Regions from separate parts of the Pseudactinotalea sp. Z1748 genome, predicted to be linked through region 1. Evidence: predicted binding sites of a transcription regulator. Region 1 holds the regulator's gene; each other region holds the start of a gene.

Evidence for each region. The regulator LexA, encoded in region 1, represses DNA repair genes until DNA is damaged. The targets are predictions, from matches to a motif close to TCGAACANNTGTTCGA.
Region 2: ACO0LU_RS16780 (DUF222 domain-containing protein) is a predicted target of LexA. The motif match lies at 1,741-1,756, and genes of this name have one in related genera.
Region 3: uvrA (excinuclease ABC subunit UvrA) is a predicted target of LexA. The motif match lies at 1,549-1,564, and genes of this name have one in related genera.
Region 4: ACO0LU_RS00015 (DUF222 domain-containing protein) is a predicted target of LexA. The motif match lies at 1,775-1,790, and genes of this name have one in related genera.

Annotation. Positions count from the first base shown of each region.
Region 1 is NZ_JBMPQB010000004.1:161,506-165,696, reverse strand. Features, by position in the region: gene serA (phosphoglycerate dehydrogenase) at 1-171, shown strand, start outside; gene ACO0LU_RS10795 (DUF5302 domain-containing protein) at 204-401, opposite strand; gene nrdR (transcriptional regulator NrdR) at 517-987, opposite strand; gene ACO0LU_RS10785 (LysM peptidoglycan-binding domain-containing protein) at 1,090-1,593, opposite strand; gene lexA (transcriptional repressor LexA) at 1,967-2,704, shown strand; gene ACO0LU_RS10775 (metallophosphoesterase family protein) at 2,682-4,191, opposite strand, start outside.
Region 2 is NZ_JBMPQB010000009.1:84,938-89,128, reverse strand. Features, by position in the region: gene ACO0LU_RS16785 (carboxyl transferase domain-containing protein) at 149-1,627, shown strand; gene ACO0LU_RS16780 (DUF222 domain-containing protein) at 1,771-3,252, shown strand; gene ACO0LU_RS16775 (MerR family transcriptional regulator) at 3,457-3,843, opposite strand; gene ACO0LU_RS16770 (SulP family inorganic anion transporter) at 4,173-4,191, shown strand, end outside.
Region 3 is NZ_JBMPQB010000003.1:253,189-257,379, forward strand. Features, by position in the region: gene ACO0LU_RS08480 (TerC family protein) at 1-433, shown strand, start outside; gene ACO0LU_RS08485 (YciI family protein) at 441-734, opposite strand; gene ACO0LU_RS08490 (MBL fold metallo-hydrolase) at 758-1,441, opposite strand; gene uvrA (excinuclease ABC subunit UvrA) at 1,594-4,191, shown strand, end outside.
Region 4 is NZ_JBMPQB010000001.1:1,810-6,000, reverse strand. Features, by position in the region: gene ACO0LU_RS00025 (phosphoketolase family protein) at 1-927, shown strand, start outside; gene ACO0LU_RS00020 (LppM family (lipo)protein) at 958-1,629, shown strand; gene ACO0LU_RS00015 (DUF222 domain-containing protein) at 1,812-3,146, shown strand; gene ACO0LU_RS00010 (amidase) at 3,262-4,191, opposite strand, start outside.

The sequences.
Region 1 (4,191 bases):
CAGGCGTTGTCCTCCGGTGGGGCGAACATCGATTCCCAGATGCTCGCCACCACCGGTGACGTGGGTTACTCGGTGACCGACATCAGCGGCACCCTGCCGCGGCAGGCAAGGGACCACCTTCGTGAGATCGAGGGCACCATCAGTGTCCGCGAACTCAACGGGTCGGTCTAGGCACCCTTCGGACCGGGCACCGAGCGAGGAACTCAGCCGGTCTTACGCGGCCGGAACGTCCGTTTGGGCTCGCCGACCACCTCCGGCCCGTGCACCGACCCGGTGTTCCGGACTCCATCTGCGGTGGGGTGCTCACCCGCGTTCTTGCGATCGAGCGCCTCGCGCATCTTCGCCTTGGCATCGGCCATCAGCCGATCGGGGCTTTCGGATCCGTTCTTCTTCGATGACATCAACAGTCCTCCCTGAACTCACCACGGACCGGGACCTCGTCCCGGGGTGGCTCATCCGCAACCTTGCCGGGTCCGGCGCGAACACGCCAGCGGATAAACCCCCGGCCATGCAACCTCAGGCGTACTGCTCCGAGGCAGGATTGCGGTCCAACTTCAACGCGGTGATCGCAGCCTCGAAGTCCTCGAGGGAGGTGAAGTTCTGGTAGACGCTGGCAAAGCGCAGGTACGCCACCTCGTCCAGCGCCCGCAGCGGCCCCAGCGTCGCCAAACCGACCTCGTGGGAGTCGATCTCGGCCACGCCGGTGGCGCGGATGGACTCCTCCACCTGCTGGGCCAGCAGCGCCAGGTCATCGGCGGAGACCGGGCGACCCTGACACGCCTTGCTCACCCCGGCCACGACCTTCTCCCGGCTGAACGGCTCCATCGCCCCCGATCGCTTGATCACCGTGAGGCTGGTGCTCTCCACCGTGGTGAAGCGGCGCGAGCACTCGGGACAGTGCCGCCGGCGGCGGATACTGCCGCCATCGTCGGCGGTGCGGGAGTCCACCACCCGCGAGTCGGGGTTACGGCAGTACGGGCAATGCATCGGCGCGTCCCTTCCCGGCTTGGTGACGGCGTGCTCGGTGCACACACAATGCCACATATGGCTACCGGTGTGGGACGTCGCCCTCCAGCGGGTTCCTCAGCCCTACGGGACGCTCAACTCCTGGCCGGCGTGCACGGTGGAGTGCTCCAGCCCGTTCATGCCGCGGATGGTCTCCACCACCTGGCGCAGGTCCTGCCCCGGATCGGCGATCTCACTCGCGATCACCCACAGGCTCTCGCCCGGCTGGACCACCACGGTGGAGACCTCGGCCGGCGTCTGCGCATCCGGGGCCAGCAGGGTGCCGAGCCCACCGCCCACGGCGATCGCCAGCGCGAAGCCAAGCGCGACCAGTACCCGCCGTCCGCGGGTGGTCAGCCGCAGGGGGGCGTGTTCGCGCGCCCTGGCCGGGCGAACCGGTGCAGCCGGGCGAACCGGTGCCGCCGGGCGAACCGGTGCTGCCACCAGGGGCGTCACGGGACGGGTCCGGCCGACCGAGCCCTCGGTCCGCTGGGGTACGAGGGCACTCAGCCCGTCGCGCTGCGGCGCAGCCTTCGGGGCCTCCGGGGCCGAAGCCGCTCCGGGTGCCGAGGAGACTGCGGGAACCACGCTGAGGTGACAGGTCGAGTTACGTGCAGGTCCGGCGTGCCCGCAGGGGCGCGTCCGCGACCGCCGCAGGGCTGCCCGCCGGGTCGAGGTGCTGGGGTGGATCGCCAGTGCACTCATCGGATTACTCCTCGGGCCACGTCCGGGACTGGCAACCGGCCGATCCTCGAACTGATGTTCTGCGAACACATGTATGGACAGTAACACAGCCGTTCGATAGAGTCGACACGCCAGTCGAACAGATGTTTCCTGTTCGGCGCCGTAACGCCTAGGCTTGGGAACGTCATGGGGAACACCCCACCACCGACCCCTGACATCGCGGTGACGGGACCATGGCAGAGCCGCTCGCAACCGCACCGAACCGCAGGAGGACACGATGGCCGAGGGACCCAAGGACGCCAGCCAGCAGCACCCGGACCAGACCGGCCACTCCCCCGGTCTGACCGCCCGGCAACAGCGGATCATGGACTCGATCCGCACCAATATCGAGACCAAGGGGTACCCGCCGACGATGCGCGAGATCGGCACCGCCGTGGGCCTGGCCAGCCCGTCATCGGTGAAGTACCAGCTCCAGGTCCTGGAGGAGAAGGGGTACCTGCGCCGGGACCCGATCTCCACCCGCGCGATCGAGATCCTGGATCCCCACGGCACGGCTCCGGCGCAAGAGAGCCCGGCACCGGCTTCGGCCCGCGGCCCGAAACAGTTCTTCAGCACCGACTCCGAGGAGCAGGTGGACGCCTCGCCCAGTTACGTCCCGGTGGTCGGGCGGATCGCAGCGGGCGGCCCGGTGCTGGCCGAGCAGTCGGTGGAGGACGTCTTTCCGCTGCCGCGCCAATTGGTCGGCGACGGCGACCTGTTCCTGCTCAAGGTCACCGGCGACTCGATGATCGACGCCGCGATCTGCGACGGCGACTTCGTCGTGGTGCGTCAGCAGCCGGTGGCCGAGAACGGTGAGATCGTCGCGGCGATGATCGACGGTGAGGCCACGGTCAAGACGCTCAAGCGCACCGAGGGCGAGGTCTGGCTGATGCCGGCCAACTCCGCCTACTCCCCGATCGAGGGATCCGACGCCCAGATCCTGGGCCGGGTGGTCAGCGTCCTGCGCTCGGTGTGACCCGCCCGTCCGGTCCGATCCGCAGGCACACCTCGTCGTCGTAGGTGCGTCGCTCGATCCGAAGCACCCGGTAGTGCGAGTCCAGGACCGGGAAGGCGTGGATCGGCTGCAGCGTCAACCGGGCTCCGGTCCCGGTGCGCTCGAGATTGATGTCCAGGTAGCCGTAGTGCTTGCCACCCTCACGCAGCACCGGGTTGCCGTCGCCGGCCACCTCCCAGCGCTCCGGAGCGTCCTGGTCGGCCGTCCAGGCCCGGTGCGGGTTGTACCGCAGGAGCTCCCCATCACCCCCTCGCAGTTCGCCACCCAGGCTGTCCCCGGCCACACCGACGTCGTAGTAGAGCACCCCGGGTGAGCCTTCGTCGCCGTCGGGCACTACCGAGCGCTCGAACAGTTCACTGTGCCCGCAGAGCACCGCGGCCACGCCGAATTCACTGAACATCCGATGGAACCTGCGCATCGGGGTCCCGCCCTGGCCGGTAGAGAACTCGTGATCCATCGGTAGGCCGTGCGCGCCGCTGGAGTAGGGCACGTGGTGGAACTGGACCAGGATGATCCGGCCCTGCGCCCGGGCGTCGGCCAGATTCTCCTCGGCCCAGCGCCACTGCGGCCTGCCGGGGGCGATGTCGTTCAGGTCCGTGCCACCGGCGGCGGTGTACTCCGCTGCGGTGAAGTGGTCCTGGGTATCGGCGCCCGGGCCTCGGTAGGCCCGTCCGGTGAGGGGCTGGGCGTACCGGGACCGATGGTCGTCGGGCTCGCCGTTCGAGGAGTCCAGCGTCAGGATCGTGAGTGGTCCGTGGTCGAGGCGGTAGTAGCCCCGGCCCCTCGCCCCGTCCGGGCCCGGGAAGTGGGCGTGGTACTTGGCCCGGGCCCGCACCACCGGGGAACGGTCCGACGGCGTGCCGTACCGGCCGTTGCGGGCGCCGAAGTTCTCCCAGTTTCCCAGCGCAGGCAGGAGCGGTGCCCGCGAGAGCAGGCCCGAGGGGGCGTTGATCGTGAAGAACTCATCCCAGGCGGGCTGGTAGCCCCCGCCGCCGACCAGGTCACCGGGATGCAGGATCAGGTCCGCCTCCTCCTGGGCGATCATGCTCACCACCGCCCGGTAGCCCTCCGTCTTGGTGAGCGGGTAGCGCAGGACGGGCCGGCCGGCGGTGTGCTCCGCCACGCCGAAGACCTCCCGCCACAAGCCGTGCGGGTCGGGGCGGGACTCCCCGCCGGGGCCGGCCGGCCAGGAGCGATGCGTCACCCGCCCGGCCGGTGCGGTCTCGGAGTCCGAGAGCGCCACCAGGTGAATCTGCTGCCAGGACCCGTCGGTGGGAGCGGTGCGGAAGGCGGCACGGTGCTGCTCGCCGTCCTGGGTGACCGTGTAGGCGTACCGCGTGTGTGGCCGCAATCCGGTCAGGACGACGACGTGGCGGACGTTCCCGTCCGGGTACAGCCAGGAGCCGGGCGCCAGACCCTCGATGAGTTCGGTGCGCTCGGCCTCGGTA
Region 2 (4,191 bases), on a different contig from region 1:
CACCCGCGCCCCGCACCCCAAAGCCGGACTGGACGCGGCAAACAATGCCCAAGGGGCCCGGGGTGCACTGGCAATGATGCCTATGTCCGGCGCGCGGCAGGTGAACTAGCGTGAGCGGCACAGCAGGTGCCGGCGAAGGAGCGTAGGTGTGACCAGGATTTCGGTGCACGAGGTCATCAGCACGGTGCTTGATCCCGACACGTTCTCCTCGTGGGACACCCCGCCGGTCCAGCCCGATTACGGCCCGCAGTACGCCGCCCAACTAGCCCGGGCCACCCAGCGCAGCAGTGCCGACGAGGCGGTCGTCACCGGGGGTGCCCTCATCGGCGGGTACCGGGTCGCCGTCATCGTCGGCGACTTCGACTTCCTCGCCGGCTCCCTCGGTGCCGCGGCCAGCGAGCGGATCACACTGGCCTTCGAACGGGCAACCGCCGAGGGGTTGCCGGTGCTGGCCTCACCGATGTCCGGCGGCACCCGGATGCAGGAAGGCACCCCCGCGTTCCTGCACATGATCAAGATCAGCCAGGCCGTGCTGGCCCACCGCGCCGCCGGGCTGCCCTACCTGGTCTACCTGCGCGACCCCACCACCGGTGGCGCGCTGGCGTCGTGGGGGTCCCTGGGTCACCTGACCATCGCCCAGCCCGGGGCACTCGTGGGGCTCCTCGGTCCGCGGGTGCGGGAGATCATGCTCGGCGAACCGCTGCCCGAGGGGGTGCAACGGTCCGAGAGCCTGGCCCGCAAGGGTGTGATCGACGGGGTGGTGCCGCTGCGAGAACTGCGGACGACGGCGGTCAAGGCCCTGCGGGTGCTGACCTCGCCCCAGGAGCCGGTCGGGGAGCGGTTCGACGCGGAGGGGATCGCCACCGACCGGGCTCCGTGGGACTCGGTCCAGGCGACCCGCAATCCGGAGCGGCCCCGGCTGCACCACCTGCTGCACCACGCTGCGGAGGTGTTCATCCCGCTGCGCGGCACCGGGACCGGGGAGTCCGACGGGACGATCACGGTGGGCCTGGTCCGGTTCCCCGGGCTGTCCTGTGTGCTCATTGGCCAGGACCGGCGCCCCCGCCGGGACGCCTCGCTCAGCCCGGCGGCGCTGCGGGTGGCCCAACGCGGCTTCCACCTGGCCGAGGAGCTGGACCTGCCGCTGGTCACCGTGATCGACTCACCGGGCCCGGAGTTGACCACCGAGGCCGAGCACGGCGGGCTGGCCGGGGAGATCGCGCGTACGGTGGCGGCGCTGGCCACGGTGCGGGTGCCGGTGGTCTCCACGATCCTGGGCGAGGGAAACGGTGTGGCCGCCCTGGCCCTGCTGCCGGCCGATCGCACCGTGTGCGCCGAGAACGGCTGGGTGGCGCCGCTGCCGCCGGAGGGTGCCAGCGCGATCATCCACCGCACCGCGGACCGTGCTGCGGATATGGCGGCGGCGCACCGCATCCGGGCGGTGGACCTGCTCGAGATGGGTGCCGTCAACGAGATCGTGCCCGAGCGGCCCGACGCCGCAGAGGAACCTGCCGAGTTCTGCCGCCGGCTGATCGCCTCGGCCACGGCCCAGCTTGCTGAGCTTGTGGCGATGAAGACCGAGGAGCGCCTGCGGATTCGCCACGACCGCTACCGGTCGATGACGTAGCCCGGGTTGTTGCCGGTGGTGGCTGCGGTGCGTGGCGGCGGCGGCCAGACTACGCCCGGAGGGGGACGACTCGGCACCAAGTAATCGCAACAGAAATCGTTCGAACCCTTGATTCGAACGCGCGTTCGTAGTAGTGTTGGTTCATGGCGGTACACCCTCTCCCCAGCATCTCGCCCACCCAGGGCGTGCATGCGGCGCTGGATGAGTTGGCGCAGATGGATCCGGGTGGGCTGAGCGATGTGGGTCAGGCGCAGTTGCTGGTGGACCTCAAGCGGATCGAGTCGCGGGTGTGCGCGTACCGCCTCAAGGTGTTGGTGGCCGCGGAGAAGGCCAAGGCGGCCGAGCGGGCCGGGGATGCGGACACGGCATCGTGGGCGGCGAAGCGCACCAATGAAGATGGCCGCGAAACCAGCCGGCAGACGAGGTTGGCCACGCGGATCAAGGACCGCAGTTCGACGCAGAAGGCGCTGGACGGGGGAGAGATCTCCCAGGAGCACGCCGAGACGATTGTGGGCGCGGGAGAGAAACTCCCGGAGGATCTCAGCGCCGCGGAACGCAAGCGGGTCGAGGATGACCTGGTTGAGAAGGCCAAGACGATGCCGCCCTCGGTGTTGCGGCAACGGGCTCGCCGAGCGCTGGAAGCCATCGAGAGGCAGCGTGATGAGGTCGATGCTCACGAAGAGGGCCAGGTGGCCGATGAGGAGGAGCGGGCCCGGGCGCGCACCAGGGTGACCCTTCGGGATAACCAGGATGGAACGGTCACGGGCCACTTCACCGTTCCGGTGTTCCATGGGCACCTGTTGCGCAAGTTGCTTCAGACCATGACCGCGCCGCGCCGGGAGAACGGCAAGGAGCAAGGTGGCGCAGCCGGTGGAAGCGTTGAGGATTGCGGATCCGGCAGCGCAGCCGCGGTCGGGAGCGTGGCCGGTGCTGGCGGTGCTGGCGGTGCTGGCGGTGCTGGCGGTGCGGGTGGCGCGGGTGGCGCGGGTGGCGCGGGTAGGGCCGGAGGTGCGGGTGGCGCGGGTAGGGCCGGAAGTGTCGGGGCGGGTGCATCGGCGGAGGAGCCGGGCGATCTGGTCGGTCTGCCTGATCCGGGTCGGGTGGCCCAAGCCAGGCGGGCCGACTGGGCCCACGCCCACGGCCTGGCGCTGTGTGAGTTGATCGAGCACCTGCCCACCGATCACCTGAGCCCCAAGACCGCCGCGACGATCGTGGTCACCCTCGATGAAGAGGTGCTGCGCGGGCGGCTGGCAGCAGGCGGGTTGGACACCGGGGAGAAGATCTCCGCCGCCCAGGCGCGCCAACTGGCCTGCAACTCCGGGATGGTTCCGGTGGTGCTGGGTGGGAAGTCGGTACCGCTGGACCTGGGTCATAGCGCCCGGTTCTTCAGCGAATCCCAGCGCACCGCACTGTCGGTCCAGCACGCCGCCTGTGCTGCCGACGGCTGTCAACGACCGTATGCGTGGTGCGAGTTGCACCATCTGAAACCGTGGGCCGACGGCGGGCGCACCGATCTGGACCAGGCAGTGCCGCTATGCCACCGACATCATCGGCTCATCCACGATCATCGCTACCACCACACCCGCTCGCCAGGGGGCACGGTCACCTTCGCGATGCGCCAATAGGGCGCGGGCGTTGTGCAGGTGAGGTGTGGGATGCAGCCGGCGGTGCGGGAGATAAGTGTTGCGCGCGATCGATCCGGGACTGGCTGGAACAGACCCCGCCGCGCTGACCCGCACTGACCCGCGAGCGCACCGTGGCCGGGCGGGTGCTGGACGAACCCGGATCGCCCAGCGGGCGCGTAGGGAGGCGCCCGCGTGTGAGGTCGGCTAGGGCTGGGCGGAGCGTTGGTCCAGTTGGGCGATGAACGACTCGGCGGCGGCGAGTTGAGCCGCGAGTCCGTCACGCCGTGTGGCGGCCGCTTCCCGGAGGGCGACGAGCTGGCTCGTGAGCTCGGCGCGGCGGGAGGCGGTGGGCTCAGTGTCGAGTTCGGCGATCAGGTCGAGGACTTCGCGCATCTCCTCCAGGCTGTACTCCAGCGGCTTCATCTTCTTGATGAGTTCGAACTTGGAGACGTCGCTGTCGGTATAGAGCCGGAAGCCGCCTTCGGTCCTACTGGAGGGAGTGACCAGACCGACTTCGCCGTAGTGACGAATGGTGCGCTGGGACAGGCCGGTGCGTTCAGATACCTCCCCGATCTGCATGTGCGCAGCCATAGCCCTCCTTCTCCGGTGGCCAAACTCTACCGGCTGGTTCTCCCGCACTACCGGGTCGAGCGAAGGCGACGGCAGCACCGTCGACGGCCTGCACGCCGAGGGCGAGGAACGTCACACAAACTCTACCCTCTCGTTAGGGTAGAGTTTCCGGCGGACTGCGCAGGTGCCGTCGATGATGCCCAGCACCTGGGCGCCTCGACGCTCAACGGCGCGCCGTGATCGTGACCATTGGCGAGTACCGCCGCTGAACCCCCGGAGTCTCTTTGTCCACCCCTGCTGCTGCCCAGCCCGACCGCCGGAGCGCCCCGCGTCCGCCCCGGCGTACGCCGATGCAGCGCCGCAAGGCGC
Region 3 (4,191 bases), on a different contig from region 1:
GATGTTGATCGTGATGATCGCGATCGGGTCTGCCGACGTCCTGTTCGCGGTGGACTCCATCCCCGCGATCTTCACCGTCACCCAGGAGACCTACCTGGTCCTCACCGCGAACGCGTTCGCACTGCTGGGCCTGCGCCAGCTGTACTTCCTGATCGACGGGCTCCTCGACAAACTCGTCTACCTGCATTACGGACTCGCCGCGATCCTGACGCTGATCGGGGTGAAGGCCATCATCCACGCTCTGCACGAGAACGACCTGCCCTTCCTCAACAGCGGTGAGCCGATCGAGGTGGTGCCGGAGATCCCGACGAATGTTTCCCTGCTGGCGGTCCTGAGCATCCTGATCGTCACCACGGTGGCCTCGTTGACGATCGGACGCCGGCGGAAGGGTAAGCCCAAGCCGGTGAAACCACCGCGGGCACTGGGGAACTGAAGATTGCTCAGTCGTCCTCGAACGGCCCGAAAACCGGCTTCCAGGCACGCAGGGTACGGTGCGTGATCAACTTGGCCCGCTGGAACGGGTCCTCGTCGAGCAGGCGGGACACCTCGGCGTCGGACTCGCCGCGCAGGATCAGCAGGGCACCCGGGGCCGCATTGTCCAGCCATGGACCGGAGGCCAGGAGCGTGCCCTCGTCGTGCAGTCTCCCGAGGAACTCCCGGTGCGAGGGCCGCAGTTCGTTCAGGTCCTCGGTGCGCTGGACGTCATAGATGTACTCGACGGCGAAGATCCTCATGCGCCGACCTTAGTACGCGAGGCTCACCACCGGCGTTCGCGCCAATGGTCCAGTTCGGGACGTTCGGCGCCCAGGGTGGTGTTGTCGCCGTGCCCGGGGTGGACCACGGCATCGTCGTCGTAGACGTCGAAGATCCTGGTCTGCACATCGGTGAGTAGTGAGTCGAAGTCCTCCTCGCTCGTGGTTCGGCCCACCCCCCCGGGGAACAGGCTGTCGCCGGTGAAGAGGTGCACCACCCCGCTGCTGGTGTCGGTCCAGGCCAGCGCAACCGACCCGGGGGTGTGTCCGCGCAGTCCGATCACGTCCAGATGCTGCGCGCCCAGCCGCACGCGGTCCCCGTGCCGGAGGTGACGGTGCACGGGCACGGGCAGCGCCGCGGCGTCGTCGGCTCCTGCCAGGGCGGGCGCACCGGTGTGCTCGACCAGGGCCGGGAGGGCCCGGTGGTGGTCCCAGTGCTGGTGCGTGGTCACGATCGCGGCGACCTCGCCGGCGGGGCCGGGCTCGGCGAGCAGTGCGCACAGCCGGTCGGCATCATCGGCGGCGTCGATGAGAAGGTGCGCTCCGGAGGAAGTCTCGGTGAGCAGGTAGGCGTTGTTGTCCTGCTCCGATACCGAGGCCTTGCGGATCTGCACGACGCCCAGGTCCCACGCGATGCTGGGACCTCCGGGCTCGGCGTGGCCGGGGACGAAGGCTGCGGAGGTGTTCATCGACCCATTGTGCCGGTGTGGCCGGTGCACCGCAGGTGACCGGCGGGTGCGGTGTGGCCGGTGCACCGCAGGTGACCGGCGGGTGCGGTGTGGCCGAACACACGCAGTCGAACAGTTGTACGATGTCGGTGCCAGCGTTTACCATTGGTGACGTGAGTGACCACCTCCTGATCCGCGGCGCGCGGGAACACAACCTGCGCAACATCAACCTCGACCTCCCCCGGAACCAGCTGATCGTCTTCACCGGGCTGTCGGGTTCGGGGAAGTCGTCGCTGGCCTTCGATACGATCTTCGCCGAGGGGCAGCGCCGGTACGTGGAATCCCTGTCCGCCTACGCCCGCCAGTTCCTGGGGCAGATGGACAAGCCGGACGTCGACTTCATCGAGGGGTTGTCACCCGCAGTCTCGATCGACCAGAAATCCACCAACCGCAACCCGCGCTCCACGGTGGGCACGATCACCGAGGTGTATGACTACCTGCGGTTGCTGTACGCCCGGGCCGGTACCCAGCACTGCCCGGTGTGTGACGAGAAGATCATCGCCCAGACCCCGCAGCAGATCGTGGATCAGTTGCGGCAGATGCCCGAGGGGACCCGGTTCCAGGTGCTCGCTCCGGTGGTCCGTGGCCGCAAGGGGGAGTACGCCGACCTGTTCCGTGACCTGGGCGCACAAGGATTCGCCCGGGCTCGGGTCGATGGTGAGACCGTTCCACTGGCAGAACCGCCCACGCTGGAGAAGAACCTCAAGCACACCATCGAGGTGGTGGTGGACCGGCTGGTGGTCCGGGAGAACATCCGCCAGCGACTGACCGATTCGGTGGAGACCGCGTTGCGGCTCGCGGAGGGACTGCTCCTGGTGGACCTGGTCGACGCCGAGCCGGAGGACCCGGAGCGGGTGCGCCGGTTCTCCGAGCGCCGGGCCTGCCCGAACGACCACCCACTGACACTCGATGAGATCGAGCCGCGCACCTTCTCCTTCAACGCACCCTACGGTGCCTGCCCCGAGTGCACCGGGATCGGGACCCGCCTGGAGGTGGACCCGGATCTGGTCATCCCGGATGAGGACCTGACGTTGGCCGAGGGTGCCGTGGCGCCGTGGACCACCGGGTCGGCGGCCTACTTCGAGCGGGTGCTGGGCGCCCTGGGCGAGGAACTCGAGTTCTCCATGGACGTGCCGTGGCGGGCCCTGCCGAGGCGCGCCAGGGAAGCGATCCTGCACGGCAAGGACCACAAGGTGCACGTGCGCTACCGCAACCGGTGGGGCCGGGAGCGGTCCTACTCCACCGGCTTCGAAGGGGTGATCTCCTTCATCGAACGGCGCCACTCCGAGACCGATTCGGACTGGTCCCGCGAACGCTACGAGGGCTACATGCGGGAGGTACCGTGCCCGGCCTGCCATGGGGCGCGATTGAAACCCGAGGTGCTCGCGGTGCGCGTCGGCGGCAAGTCCATCGCCGAGGTGTGCAGTCTGCCGATCGACCAGGCCAAGGAGTTCCTGGACGCGCTCGAACTGAGCCCCCGCGAGGCGGCGATCGCCGGCCAGGTGCTCAAGGAGATCCACGCCCGGATGGGCTTCTTGCTCGACGTCGGGCTCGACTACCTGTCGATGTCCCGGGCCGCGGGGACCCTCTCCGGAGGGGAGGCCCAGCGGATCCGGCTGGCCACCCAGATCGGCTCGGGCCTGGTCGGGGTGCTGTACGTGCTGGACGAGCCGAGCATCGGGCTGCACCAACGTGACAACAGGCGTCTGATCGACACCCTCAGCCGGCTGCGTGACCTGGGCAACACCCTGATCGTGGTCGAGCACGATGAGGACACCATCCGGACCGCCGACTGGGTCGTGGACATCGGGCCGGGAGCGGGGGAGTTGGGCGGACGGATCGTGCACTCGGGTAGTTACGCCGACCTGCTCACCCAGGAGGACTCGGTGACCGCGGCGTATCTGGCCGGGCGACGGGAGATCCCGATCCCGGCCCAACGGCGCGAACCGGACCCGAAGCGCCAGATCGTGGTGCACGGGGCGCGGGAGAACAACCTCAAGTCCGTCACCGTGCCCTTTCCGCTGGGCTGTTTCATCGCCGTCACCGGGGTCTCCGGCTCCGGTAAGTCCACGTTGGTGGACTCCATCCTGTACAAGGTGCTGGCGAACGAACTCAACGGGGCACGCACCGTTCCGGGCCGACACAAGCGCGTCACCGGCCTGGAGACCCTGGACAAGGTGGTGCACGTGGACCAGAGCCCGATCGGGCGGACCCCGCGCTCCAACCCGGCCACCTACACCGGGGTGTGGGACCACGTGCGCAAGCTCTTCGCCGAGACCCAGGAGGCGAAGGTGCGCGGGTATACCCCGGGCCGGTTCTCCTTCAACGTCAAGGGTGGTCGCTGTGAGGCGTGCTCGGGTGACGGCACGCTGAAGATCGAGATGAACTTCCTGCCCGATGTCTACGTGCCATGCGAGGTGTGCCACGGGGCCCGGTACAACCGCGAGACCCTGGAGGTGCACTACAAGGGCCGCACGGTGGCCGAGGTGCTGGACATGCCGATCACCGAGGCCGCGGACTTCTTCGCTGCCGTGCCCGCCGTGGCCCGGCACCTGAAGACCCTTGTCGATGTGGGCCTGGGGTACGTGCGGTTGGGTCAGCCCGCCCCCACCCTGTCCGGCGGTGAGGCTCAGCGCGTCAAACTCGCCTCGGAGTTGCAGAAGCGCTCCTCCGGCCGCACGGTCTACGTGCTGGACGAGCCGACCACCGGG
Region 4 (4,191 bases), on a different contig from region 1:
ACCCAGGAGATCCCGTGGCGGGCACCGATACCGTCGCTGAACTACCTGTTGTCCTCGCACGTGTGGCGCCAGGACCACAACGGCTTCTCCCACCAGGACCCCGGCTTCATCGACCATGTGATGAACAAGAAGGCTGAGGTGGTACGGGTGTACCTGCCACCGGACGCGAATACGTTGCTGAGCGTCTACGACCAGATCCTGGGCACCCGGGACTTCGTCAACGTGGTGGTGGCCGGCAAGCAGCCCGGCCCGCAGTGGCTGGACATGGAGGCCGCGATCGCCCACTGCGCCCGCGGCGTGGGCGTGTGGGACTGGGCCGGCTCCGAGGTGGAAGGGGAGGACCCGGACGTGGTGCTGGCCTGCGCCGGGGACATTCCCACCATCGAGACCCTGGCTGCCGCCGGCCTGCTGCGCGAGTACCTGCCGGACCTGAAGGTGCGGGTGGTGAACGTGGTGGACCTGATGCGCCTGCAGGATGACCGGGAGCACTCGCACGGGATGTCCGATCGCGACTTCGACACGGTGTTCACCAAGGACAAGCCGATCCTCTTCGCCTACCACGGCTACCCGTGGCTGATCCATCGGCTGACCTACCGGCGCACGAACCACCCGAACCTGCACGTGCGCGGGTACAAGGAGGAGGGCACCACCACCACGCCGTTCGACATGGTGATGCTGAACGACTTGGACCGCTACCACCTGGTGATGGACGTGATCGACCGGGTGCCGCAGTTGGGCAGCCGGTACGCGGGATTGCGCCAGGAGATGAGCGATGCCCGCCTGACGGCCCGGCAGTACACCCGCGACCACGGTGTGGACATCCCCGAGGTGGCCGACTGGGTGTGGCCGGACGCGGCCGACTCGGGCACCGTCTCCGGCTCGAACGCCCAAGCGGCTGCGACCGATACCGGCGCGGACCACGGCTGAGCCTTCGCCGCACGATGGCACACTCGGAGGATGATGTCGCGGATCTGGCGCCCGGTGGGCGCAGTCCTGATCGCGCTCGTGGTGCTCACCGGCTGCGTGCGCCTGGACGGCGGGGTGACCATCAGCACCGATGACACCCTGTCCGGCGACGTGGTGGTCGCCGTCAGCCAGGCCTGGGCCGAGGCCAATGGTCAGGATCCCTACGCGCTGCAGCGCATCCTGGACGAGGAGATCGCCGCGGCCCCGGATGCCGGCATCGCCGCGGAGCCGTTCGAGGACGGCGAGTACATCGGGGCCACGTTGACGCTGACGGACGTGCCGATCGAGCGGATCGAGGAGTCCACCTCCGGCGCATTGATCGTCGCCGCCGAGGAGGACGGACACGTCGTGGCCGGGCGGTTCGGTGACCTCGACCTCACCGCACCGGACGGGGCCGAGGGGGACGAGCAGGTCGCCACGCCGTGGATGATCGACTTGTCGGTGACCTTCCCGGAGGCTGTCACCGACCACGACGGTACCCTGGTGGGCCGCACCGTCTCCTGGGACCTGGAGCCCGGTGATGACACCCTCTTCGCCACCACCGCAGGCAGCGGCTTCTCCCTACCGGTTCCGGTTCCGGTGCTGCTGTTCGGGCTGCTGCTGGTGGGGACCGGCCTCTGGCTCGTCATCAGCCGACGACGGCGGCAGGCAGCGGGCGAGTAGCACTGACTCGCCGTAGGTGGTCGGCCCGGGCGGGCGTCGGCGACCTCCCGGCCTCTCACCCGAGCGTTCAACTGCACAGTTATCCCCAGGCCGGGCGTCCACAGCGGCGCCCGATATGAACCGCTATCCACAGCGCTAAAGTGGTTCGAACGTTTGTCGGAGGTGGGTTGTAGGTTCGACTCATGTCCATCACCCAGGACCCACCGATGATCCAGGCACCGGCCGTGTTGGCTCAGGTCGCCTCGGTCGTTGGCGAGATGGCCGCCGGTGGGTGGTGGCGGGTGGGTGAGTCAGACCTGGGCCAGGCGCTGGCGCAGGCGGGTCGGATCCGCCACGAGGTGGCCCGGCTCGAGGCCCACGCCGCAGCCGAAGCGATCGCCCGCGGATTACCGGCAGGCCAGGCAATGACGGCGGTGGACTACCTGGTCAAGGTGGGAAGCCAGTACGCCCCGGCGCCACCGCGGGGGCAAGCGATCCACACCGCGCGCATCGCCGCAACGATCAACAATCCCGCACCCGGTGTGGAGAACACCCTTTCCGGGTTCGATGCCGGGCTGATCAGCACCTCGAAGGCCTCAGCGATCATTCAGTTCCACGACGAGGTGGAACCGATCTGCGACACCGAGGCCCTCGCCACCACGATGAAGACGATCAACGAAGGCGCGACCGACCAGGTCCAACCTCCCGACCCGAAGAACGAGGAGGACGACCAGGGCGACCACGGGAACGGCGCCGAAGGACCTGGCGGGCCACCGGTACGCCGATGCGGCTGGACCGAACGGCAACTGTCGCTCCTGCTGCGCCGAGCACGGCGAACCATCAAACCAGCCAAGGACTTGGAAGCCGAGGAGAACGGGCAGCGGATCCGGCGAGCCCTCTACACCCTGCCCGCAGCCGGCGGGATGACCGAGTACCGGATCTTCCTCGACCCCGAAGGGGCGGCCATCATCGACGCCACCCTCTCAGCGCTGTCCAAGCCGCAGCCGGCCGAGGACGGCACGCCCGATCCGCGCAGCGCACCCCGCCGCCGGGCCGAGGCCCTAATGACCATCATCCAACGGGGCGTCTCCGCCCCCGAGGGAACCTCCCAGACCACCAAAGCCCAGGTGTTCATCACCATCGCCCTGAGCGACCTACGGTCCCAGACCAACGGCGCCGGTATCACGATGACCGGTCAGGTGCTCTCCCCAGAAACCATCCGGCGCATGGCCTGTGATGCCTCGATCATCCCCGCAGTGCTGGGTTCGGAGGGAGAGATCCTGGATCAGGGACGTGATGAGCGCCTGTTCACCCGCGCACAACAGCGAGCCCTGTGGCATCGCGACAAGGGGTGCTCGTTCCCAGGCTGCACCATCCCTGCCCAGTGGTGCCAAGCCCATCACGTCCAGTTCTGGGCCGACGGCGGACACACCAACCTGGACAACGGAGCCCTGCTGTGCCAACGACACCACACCCACGTCCACAGCAACGGCCTAACCGCCACCATCACCCCAACCGGGGCCACCTGGCATACCTGAATGTCCCGCCCCACACCCGGCCACCACCGCCGGGCCCGCATCCTTGCGCCAGACATCAATGACACTCCACACCGCAACGACAAGGCGTCCCAAGAGCGGCGCAAACCGGGCAGCGTCAGTGGAGTACGGCGCGGCGGTGCGCCCAGGGGGCGGCGCGCTCCAGGTCTGCGGCCAGGGACAGCAGCACGTCCTCACCCCCGGGTGCCACCGAGGCCAGGGTGACGCCGAAGGGCAATGCCGGCTCGCCGTCGTCGGGTTCGGCGTGGTGCAGCGGGAGGGAGATCGCGGCCTTGCCGATGATGTTCAGGCTGGAGGTCCACGGAGTGAACTCCATCTGGGCCTGGAAGTCCGCGGCCGGGTCCTCATCGTTGCGGATCGCGCCGATCGCCGGTGGTGGGGTAGCCAGCGACGGGGTGAGGATCACATCGAAGTCGGCCCACCGGCGTGCGGCCTGGCGGGTGAGGCGCTGCCCGCCGAGCACGGCTTCGGCGTAAGTCGGCCCGGTGACATCCTTGCCGGCCTCGCGCAGCCACCGGGTGAGCGGGCGCAGGGCGCTCTCACCCCCGGGCGGCAGCGGGATGGACGTGGCCAGGACGGCCCACATCGGACGGAACGGGGCCCACTCCTCGGCGTTGAAGGGAACCGCCGCGGTATCGAGGTGGTGGCCCATGCCGGTGAGCAGGCGCGCCGCCTTGTCCACGGCGGCCAGGGCCTGGGGATGGATCCCCACATCGGCGATGATCGGTTCGGTGAGCACCCCGATCCGGAGCGGCGCGGCGGAGCGTGCGGCGGCCTCGACGAAACGGGTCGCGACGGGCGGGGCGCTGTAGGTATCGCCGGGCCAGGCGTGCGCCAGGACGTCCAGCGCAATCGCGGTGTCGGCAACGGTGCGGGTGAGGACGCCGTTGGTGGACAGGCCGGGGCCATCCAGGCCGTGCGGGCCGGGGCTGATGCGCCCGCGTGCGGGCTTCAAGCCCACCAAGCCACAAGCCCCGGCGGGGATGCGGATCGAACCGCCTCCGTCTGAGCCGTGGGCGATCGGGGT